Regions from separate parts of the Paenibacillus sp. MABNR03 genome, predicted to be linked through region 2. Evidence: riboswitches for the same ligand, from Rfam matches in the RefSeq annotation. Region 2 holds a riboswitch; each other region holds the start of a gene.

Region 1 (3,279 bases), on a different contig from region 2:
TTTCCCGAAAGGGAAGGCAGGGGCCTCTTTGCTGTTTATCCAAATTATCATTATTTCTTCTCAGCCAGCCACATCGCAATATTGGCAATTTCCTCGTCCTTCAGTTTGTCCTTGAAGGATGGCATGCCGCCTTTACCTTTGATAATGGTAGAGTAGATCTTCTCCACATCATCCTTGCTGCCGATGTTTGCGAGAGCAGGTCCTACGCCACCTTGAAGCTGATCTCCGTGACACGTGATACAATTGGCTTTGACCAGTGCTTCGGCCTGTCCGGCATCCATTGCCACTTCGGGCATGGTTGGTTTCGCTTCTTCAGCCACTTCCTCTTTCCCTGGAAGCGTAAACATTAATACAATAGCCAATGCGCATGCTGCAAAAAATACCCCGCTCATGATCCATTTGTGCATCCGTTATGTCCCCTCCAGAATGAAAGATCATCTAAACTGAAACTGTCCATATCATTATAACGGAACCTGTTATGACATCATAGCATTTTGTGGTAATTTTTTGAACTAATCACATAACCGGATATAAAATCCGTCCATGGCGGGCCAAAATGCTAACGAGGTCCTTCATAAACCATGCAGTAAAAAGGCATTAAACCGCTCGGTGTCTGTCGTTCGTATGTGTCCTGAGTGACAAATCCCGCCTTGAGGTAAACCCGAATGGCCCGCGTATTCCAGGTGAGCACTTCAAGATCAATCTCATGGGTAGGGTTTCGCCGAATGGCTTCCTTCACGATAGCAGAGACGAAGGCAGTACCATGGCCTTGTCCACACTGTTCGGGATGCATGCCAAGCCCAATCCGCGTTACGCCTTCGAGCGGAAAGAATTGAGCGAATCCACAGAGCTGATCCTGCTCTCCGAGTACAACTGCATATTGCTCTTTTCGAAGCTGCTCATCGCCGAATTCAACCTCAAGCGCCTTCATCTGTTCCCAGGGCAGCCAGCTATAGATGTTATAAGGCGGATCATACTGCCAGCTGCAGATCAATTCTGCATGCTCTTCTTGCATCGGCACAACGTGAAACGTTACAGAAGCTTCATCCATACCACTGCACGCTCCTCTCATGGTGTGCAGGTCACCTGAATTCATTTCATAAAGGTTTTGCTGCATATGTCATTCCATATTTAATCCTGATGATTTCACTCTACAAAAGAGGAGGGCATTTGGCAAGTTTCCGTTCATTGAAAAAAATTGAAACAAAAGTTCCGGTAATTCCGTTTATATTATAGTAGGATGGGTAAAAACATCATAAGGGCATGGACGAACAAGCACAAAAAAACCGCCGGATACATTCCTGCGGAGAATGTACCGGGCGGTTGATTTATGCTTCGTTACAGTATGATGTTGCTCAGCTTGTCCCTAGTCGAGGGCCAGTGACTCATATGCGTCCGTGCTCATAATCCGTTTAGCGCCAACATAGCGGTTAGCCCAGTAGTTCTCACTCAAAGAACTGATGGTAACCCCTTTGGAAGACGAGGAGTGTGCAAACTTCCCTTCCCCCACGAAAATGCCTACGTGTGAAACCCCTTTACCCGATGTATTGAAGAATACCAGGTCGCCTGGTCTCATGTCCATGCGGGATACCGAGTCACCCATGTCGAATTGGGAGCTGGATTGGCGAGCCAAATCAATGCCCAGCTTTTCGAATACATACCGTGTGAATCCAGAGCAGTCAAAGCCGTTAAGCGTTGTTCCGCCGCTTTTGTATGTAGTTCCCATTGCTGAATCAATTACTTTATCCATTTTTGAATCTGCGAACGCGCTGCCTGCTCCAAGCGATAGTGCGAATGTTAAGCTAAGTACAGCTGCGGTTAATTTCTTTTTGAACAAGAGATATACCCCTTCCAACGCCTGCGAGGTTAGCTTAAGGATTCGGTTGAAGGTCCCCTATGATCCCTCTGTAGCAAGATCAATTCACCCATAACTGGTTCCCCCGCTTCCCAGGTGCCAGGAATTTGGCTATGCTAGTTGTGCACCTGCGAAATCAAGAAATGACGATTTAATTTTAAGTAGTTACAATTCATAAGGTAAAGATTACAAAGTTGTTACTAAAAACTCACTGCGATTATTGTAACAGAGGAGCAAGGCTTTGGCAACGTTTAACAGCAAAATTAGCAAAAAAAACCTCGACCTTTGACGGGGAAAGGTCGAGGTTTGCTTTTGTGAAGCGTTATCATTGACACGAGTTTACATGAAGATGGTAACAATTTTCAAATGGTTCATTACACTTTTTAACCTTTGGAAGACTTGGACTGCCACAGACGGAAATGAGCACATATTTTCCACAGGTCCAATAAACATCTGGCAAGCGGGTACGTCTGCTGCAGAATAAGCCCGATTAGTCCGGTTAAAAACCAGGAAGCGGATGTAAAGGTACCGAAGATGAGCAAATGGAGTCCTCCCAAAAGCACTGCAATGCCAATGACAGAAATGATATGACGCAGGGCAAGCAGCAGAGCCTGAAATGTACCTCGTGTCCCGCCCTGTCCATCAGGTGCGGAGACACCAAACTGCATATAAAGCAACGCATGATGTATGAACCACCCATAAATGATCCAACCCGCTACGTATGGAATGCCTGGCAGCAGCAGCTGCAGGGAGTGGAACCCATCCAGGAAGATGCCATACAGCTTGGGGACAAGCCAGTATGCAGGCAGCAGCAATAATAACGTTTTAATGAAGTGCAGCAGCATCATGGGTTTCCATAATACCTTGATCCCTCGTACAAATGGAATACGTTCCTCTGTGTGATTGAAGTGCTGCAACGAATAGATCAGCCCTGCCTGGATAAGGGGGGTGAGCAGCATGCGAAGCAGCAGCATGGCTCCCATTATCCAGAGATAGCGATGTACCTCGGGATGTGTAGACAGACTGAGCTGGCTTTCCATTTTGAATAGAATCGTACTGAGCTCTCCAGCGTCAGGGTCCGGATAACGCAGCAGCAAGGGAACGACAGCCGAATGTACCATCCTATAGATGAAATAACCCCATACCAGTTGATAGAGAAACAAGAGTGCCGCAATGAACATATGCTGACGGACGAGAAACCAACCCTCACGTATTTTTGCTTTCACTGTCTCCACCTCACCATGACAGACCTCCGAATATGGCTTCAATAATTTTGGTTGCACTCATGCTCCAGCGGAATTTGGTTGGTTCATCCAGCCCTGCCTTCAGAAAGTTGTTCATATGACGATTCTCCAACACAACGGTATATAAAGGGTCGATCATTGCCCAGGATACAGGTGAACTATAAGTTAACCGGTAGGTAA
Region 2 (3,279 bases):
CTGTTTGCCGTTACAATAGCCTATGCCCAGCAGATTCCCCATTTCCATGCGCCTTGCGGCTGCCTGTGGGTGTACGATCAGTCCTGCTGCAATCAAGTCCTCCCAATCGATCAGGCTCGGTGCACCTTCATACGAGGTATGGACACGAGCCAGTGCATGACGAATTGCCTCAGGCGAGGCGTTCTCGACCCCAATGTCTCCTTTGCGGGTTGCATCAGCCTCCGGAATGAAAGCATGTTTGCAGCCAGGGACCTTATTCGCAATGATTTTGCGAATCCGCTCACCTGCATGATCCGGATCGGTAAGTACAATCACGCCTCGTCTCTCCTGTGCAAGTGCAATTCGCTTCAGGATACGCTGGTTGATGGCAGATCCGCCAGTCTCTATTGTATCAGCCTCAACGGCTCTTCGGATGGCTACGGTATCGTCGCGGCCTTCTACCACGATGACTTCTTTTATCATGTTCCATTTCTTCCTTTCTAACGCAAAAAGAAGAGGAATATCCTCTTCTCTGCCAAACGGCGGCGAGCCTCTTCAGACTCCGCCGCCGCATATTCCGCATGAATCATTCATGCAACTATTTTATAGCATTCCCCATTCAAAGTAAAACGATTTTAGTTCGCTTCCGGCTTCACCGGACCAATTACATATACCGTTTTGCCTTTCTTACGTCCGAAATTCAGGGCATGCTTCACACTGTCATAATACACATCGATTTTGTTGCCTTTAATGGCACCGCCTGTATCTTCCGCACGACGGAAGCCGAGGCCTTCGATATACACCCACCAGCCAATCGGAATCACCTTTGGATCGACCGCAATGGTCCGTCCTTCGGTCACCCGGGTACCGGAAGCTGTTTTTGTACCAATGCCAGGCTCCTCAGAGGAGTAAGCAGTCATCGATACATTTTTAAGTACTTTGGAATATTTAAAAGAATTGCCTGAGACGGTAATCACTTTGCTGCCTGATGCAGCGGTTTTCTTCGAGTTCGTTGTTGCTGTTTTTTTGGTTGTGGAAGTTTGTGCCGATACCGTCTGAATCTCCGGCTCTTTCACAACAGGTTTGGCTTTGGTTCCGACAGCAATCACTTTATCGACACGATTGGTCGAGACCGACTTGCCCACCATCTTTTTGGAGACCAATTCTCCATCCTGAAACACCTTTTCGATATGCTGTACAAGTGTACCTTCTTTACCATTTACGATGACACGATTATCGCCTGTGTACAAGCTGGGGTCAGCCGTTTTGATCACTTTGTAGGCAATCGGCTGTTCCACATCCACTGTACGCTTTGTTACACGCACTACACGAATTTTCATATCTGCTTTGATTGGTGTTGTGAGCGAAGGATAGACTTTATCCTCACTGGCAACTTCAATTCCCGATTTCTGAATTGCATCTTCTACCGATGAATCGGTTGTATACAGAGTCTTGGTGTCTCCGTCTGCCGTAATGTTGACTGGAACGGCCCGCTCAATAACAATGCGGTCTCCATCTGCGATTGCTCCGTTCAAAGGCATCGATACCTCATCATGGGGGCTGACTGTGATTGACTGCTCCTCCAGCATTTCTTGAAGCATTCCTGTACGAGTCTCTACCGCTTGAGCTTTGCCATCAATAACCAGTGAAATTTGTTTTCCGGCTTGACCGTAAACGACTAACAAGATCATGATTGTAAGTGCGATTGAGAAAATAGCGATCAGTGCCATTTGACGCAAGTTCTCATGCTTCCACCGCAACGCGTAAGACTTACTGGATGATCGTGACTCATGGGTCTCTTCTGGTTGGAATGTGCCCACTTCTCCGTCCTCCTTCATAGCCTCGCCGTCTAAAGTAATGCATGATGTCTTTGACGCGACTATACCAAATTTTCTACAGAACACAGGTCGATATCTCATTGACCGGTTCTGCACCATGAACCGCTCTTCGCAACATGATGTCATCACCTGAATACTTACCGTATGACGACCCTATTTCTTTTATTCAAAAACAAAAAAGCCAAAGAAAGAGTGTAAGAGGAACTCTTTCGTGGCTTCCGAATGATTTTGAATATCGGAAATTCATGCACGAGGTTGCCTCTCTTTTTCCGCTTGCGAGGTTAGCTGTCGGGTTCGGGCGAAAGAGAGCCGCCCTATCTCCGGTCACCCGCTCATGGCGGATGCCCTTGAATTCACCCCGAGACCCAAAGAAGAAATCAAATAGCGCTTCGCAAATGCATTCACTGCTTTTGGGTCAGCGAACGATGCGCATCAGCTGCTTTCGCTGATGTTTAAGCCCTATTGGTTCCCCCGCTCTCCGTTAACGGAGACTCAGCGAGATCGGTTCATGAAAGTATTGTTGTGTCATCGGAAAGTGTCCCTTTGTTCATCCCCCGAACATCTGTCCAATTTTCCGCACAACAATTCACTGAAAAGATGATATCCTGTTTCGATGCATGTTGTAAAGCGTTGTTCAAGTACGTTTTTCTAAATATTTGGTTAAAATATTGTAATATTCTTCATTTATTTGGATCAAAAAGCAAATTCGCTCCGTCTACCTCTCTTTTTCACCGGTTTTGCTTCGTTTTTTAACGAATCCCAAATCGTTCCATGGCATTTTTGGTTGTTATTGCAGCAATTTCCTCTACCGAAATGCCTTTAATTTCCGCAGCTGCTTCTGCAACCAGACGTACATGCGCTGTTTCATTTCGTTTTCCACGATAAGGATGTGGTGTTAGATATGGGGAGTCTGTTTCGATAAAAAAACGGTCCATTGGCACCTTCGCCAGTACCTCTTTGGGCTGTTTCGCATTTTTGAACGTAATCGGCCCGCCAAAGGATAGATGAAACCCCAGATCCAGGCATAGTTTTGCTGTTTCCCAGCTTCCTGAGAAAGAGTGCATCACACCTCCGACTTCCCCGGCTTTCTCTTCGCGTAAAATTTTCACAATGTCCTCATGTGCATCCCGGTTATGAATGACAATCGGCATATTAAGCTCACGAGCTAGTCCGATCTGTTGTCTTAATACACGATGCTGTACATCCTTTGGTGAAGTGTCCCAATAATAATCCAGGCCAATCTCACCAATGGCAACTACTTTCTCATGTTTGCACAGAGACGCAATCCACTCGAGGTCACCGTCCTGCATCGTAATGGCATCCTGTGGGTGCCAGCCTACAGCAGCATATATAAAATCATACGTTTCGGCAAGTTTCATCGTAGAAGGAATGGTCTCCCGATTGAAACCGACATTGATCATGCGGCCAACCCCAGCATCCACTGCACGTTGTATCATCTCCT
Region 3 (3,279 bases), on a different contig from region 2:
TGGTGGAATTATGAACCCAATGGATCAGATTGGACAATGAAACTTCTCACATCATGCATAATGAACCAACGCCAAGGGCATACCAAAGAGAACGCAATTTTGAGAAGGAGGCTGTATCATGCGAATTCGCCTCATCGTACTTTCCATGCTGGTCCTGATCCTGAGTGGAAGTTATTCTCCTGGACATCTATGGGCTAATTCAGCTCCGGACAGTCTGCCTGCTGCAAAACCCGATCTATCTGAAGATGAACAGCTGACACTGGGTCAGCTAAGGCAGAAATATGCGGACACATTCAAAACCAATGGCCCTTCTACCAGACAAGTGGCACTGACTTTTGATGATGTGCCTGATCCAAGGTTCACCCCACAGGTGCTGGATATATTGAAAAAATACAAAGTAAAGGCTACTTTTTTCATTGTGGGCAACCGCGCTGAGAAACATCCCGACCTCGTCAGACGAATCGTTAGGGAAGGCCATATTGTTGGAAACCATAGTTACAACCACCCTGAATTCAGTAAGCTGTCTCTCAACGCTTTTCGTAAACAGATCCTACATACCGGCGACATTATTCATAAACTGACCGGGTACACACCGAAGATGATTCGTCCTCCATACGGGGACATTAACGAAAAACAGCTGCAATGGGCCGCCAGACAGCAGTACAGTATCGTAAACTGGAACGTGGATTCACTGGATTGGAAAGGTCTTAACAAGGACCAGGTGAAGCAAAATGTGTTATCTGCGGTCAAGCCGGGTTCCATCATTCTCCAGCATGCCGGAGGCGGTGTGGGTTCCAACCTGTCCGGTACATTAGAGGCACTACCGGAAATTATTGATGAGTTGCGGTGTCGGGGATTCAATCTGGTGACCTTGGACGAGATGCTGCAGCTGCCCAAGAGCAAATAATGTCCGAAGTAACTGTCACTTACAAACATGTATCTGCAAACGAACGCAAACTTGAGTTTGCAGATACAAGACAAAAGGTGCCCTTCAGTCACGATCATCATGACTAATGGACACCTTTATTGTGGATGATTATATTATTTTAAAATGTAAAGTTCAACGTCCTGAAAACCAAATGTGCTCACAGACTTCTGACTGCCAGGAATGAAAATATCAATTCGTTTTCCCTTGATGGCTCCACCAATGTCACGCGCAGTTGCTACAAATGCTTGCTTTGGTAGTCCCGGATGGGAGTGACCTGTAACCAGTACTTTTGTTCCCAGTGGAATAACACTTGGATCAACGGCGATAGTGCCCAATTCGAGCGGATTACCAAAGTAATCCACAGCACCCCATCCCCCATTTTCAGAGGCATCTGCAGAGTAAGCAGTTGCTTTCACTTCTACTGCCTTACTATAGTCGAACGTTTTACCCCAGGCTTGAACGACTTTGTCATCTGCATTTACATCAAGACTTGCTGTCGTGATGGTCTTCGCCGCGGATGAGCTCTTAGAGGCTGCAGCAGCCTTGACCGTGTTGGTTTTGCCAGGAATGGTAATCTTCAAACCACCATAAATGTTGTAAGGCGAAATGTCATTGTTAGCTTTGATAAGTGTGTTAAGTCCAACGCCATATTTTTTCGATAAGGTGTAGAAGGTATCCCCCTCTTTGGCCACGTGAACAGAATCAGCGTGAGCTGGAACGGCCTGGATGAGCATTGCTGCTGTCAGCAGGGCTGTTGCTGTTTTGGCTATACTTCTCTTCTTAATCATGGTCTTCCTCCCTCATTGTGCCTGCGAAGTTAGTTGTCGGATTCGGATGGAGGAAACCACCCTATAGGTTCGCTGTTACATTGGTGATGCGTTATGTACCCCTAATTCACCCCTAGCAGCGTGTAATTTCAATCTTCCCCCGTACACGCTTTGCATCATTACATCCTCCACACTTCCTGCTCAGGAAGTTTCGGCAGAATCAATATATCACAATTTTGTAACCAGGGTCCGTAGTAAATGTTACCAAATGGTATGTTCAGTTCATGATGAGACTGAATTTATAAGGTTTTTTCAGAAAATGGGTGTGTAAAAGCAGCTTTCAACAATGACAGAAACGTTACTTTTATGTAAATCCATGCTTATGCAGCTCACAAAAAACAACCCTGCTAACGGTATAGTTAACAAGGCTGTTTGATTAAATATTTATGATTAATGATGAAAAATGAAAGGCTATCCGTCGACTTTTCAAGGAAAGTCTATGACAACACTTTGCCCAGAAAATCCCGTGTACGGGCATGTTTAGGGTGTCCAAACACTTCGTCAGGTGTTCCTTCTTCCACGATTACGCCACCATCCATAAAGATGATGCGATCACCAACTTCTCGGGCAAAACCCATTTCGTGAGTGACAATAACCATGGTCATACCGCCTTCAGCGAGACGTTTCATTACATCCAGCACTTCCCCGACCATTTCAGGATCAAGCGCAGACGTTGGCTCGTCAAACAGCATTACATGGGGCTGCATGGCGAGTGCCCTGGCAATGGCAATCCGCTGCTTCTGTCCACCAGACAGCTGATTCGGATATGAATCCTTCTTATCGAACAAACCAACGGTATTGAGCAAGTCTGCAGCGATCTGATTTGCTTCCTGTGCTGACTGCTTTTTAACCTTGATTGGGGCAATCGTAATGTTTTGCTGTACGGTTTTATGCGGAAACAGATTAAAATGCTGGAATACCATCCCCATTTTTTCCCGCGTTGCATTAATGTTGTGTTTGGGATCTGTGATCGACACACCTTCAAACTCAATTTCGCCTGAGGTCGGCTGCTCCAACAGGTTGAGGCAGCGCAAGAAGGTACTTTTACCCGATCCGGAAGGACCGATGACTACAACGACCTCACCCTTGCCAATTGTTACATTAATGCCTTTAAGCACATCGTTTTTTCCATAGGATTTGTGTAATTGTCTAACGTCTATCACTTGCACTCAACTTCCTTTCCAGTCGACCCAGCAGCTTGGACAAAATGAATGTCAATACAAAATAGATGGCTGCCGCAATAAGGAACGGATTCATTCCTTGGTACGTAATGTTTTTGACTACACTTGCCTGGTACATGATATCGACCATACCAATGACCGAGATAATGGACGATTCTTTAATAATGGTCACAAATTCATTACCGATGGCAGGCAGCACTGCTTTGAAAGCCTGTGGCAGGATAATGAACCGCATCGCTGCACCTTTCCCCATCCCCAGGGAACGAGCTGCTTCAAGTTGACCGCGATCGACACCTTGAATACCCGCACGGAAGATCTCGGCAAGATAGGCACCACTGTTAAT

What was found. A riboswitch is a leader RNA that binds a small molecule or an ion and turns the genes downstream of it on or off. The one in region 2 is predicted to bind cyclic di-AMP.
Region 1: linked by a shared signal. The riboswitch ahead of AAIH57_RS28790 (C40 family peptidase) and the one ahead of AAIH57_RS28205 (ubiquitin-like domain-containing protein) in region 2 are both predicted to bind cyclic di-AMP.
Region 3: linked by a shared signal. The riboswitch ahead of AAIH57_RS08060 (3D domain-containing protein) and the one ahead of AAIH57_RS28205 (ubiquitin-like domain-containing protein) in region 2 are both predicted to bind cyclic di-AMP.

Annotation. Positions count from the first base shown of each region.
Region 1 covers NZ_JBCIYR010000013.1:17,902-21,180, forward strand. The annotation lists gene AAIH57_RS28780 (c-type cytochrome) at 51-407, opposite strand; gene AAIH57_RS28785 (GNAT family N-acetyltransferase) at 560-1,051, opposite strand; gene AAIH57_RS28790 (C40 family peptidase) at 1,367-1,837, opposite strand; cyclic di-AMP (ydaO/yuaA leader) riboswitch at 1,841-1,978, opposite strand; gene AAIH57_RS28795 (hypothetical protein) at 2,239-3,081, opposite strand; gene AAIH57_RS28800 (M1 family metallopeptidase) at 3,092-3,279, opposite strand, start outside.
Region 2 covers NZ_JBCIYR010000011.1:50,517-53,795, forward strand. The annotation lists gene rnmV (ribonuclease M5) at 1-462, opposite strand, end outside; gene AAIH57_RS28205 (ubiquitin-like domain-containing protein) at 615-1,799, opposite strand; cyclic di-AMP (ydaO/yuaA leader) riboswitch at 2,072-2,325, opposite strand; gene AAIH57_RS28210 (TatD family hydrolase) at 2,567-3,279, opposite strand, start outside.
Region 3 covers NZ_JBCIYR010000001.1:1,920,092-1,923,370, forward strand. The annotation lists gene AAIH57_RS08055 (polysaccharide deacetylase family protein) at 119-907, shown strand; gene AAIH57_RS08060 (3D domain-containing protein) at 1,042-1,716, opposite strand; cyclic di-AMP (ydaO/yuaA leader) riboswitch at 1,719-1,922, opposite strand; gene AAIH57_RS08065 (amino acid ABC transporter ATP-binding protein) at 2,193-2,918, opposite strand; gene AAIH57_RS08070 (ABC transporter substrate-binding protein/permease) at 2,905-3,279, opposite strand, start outside.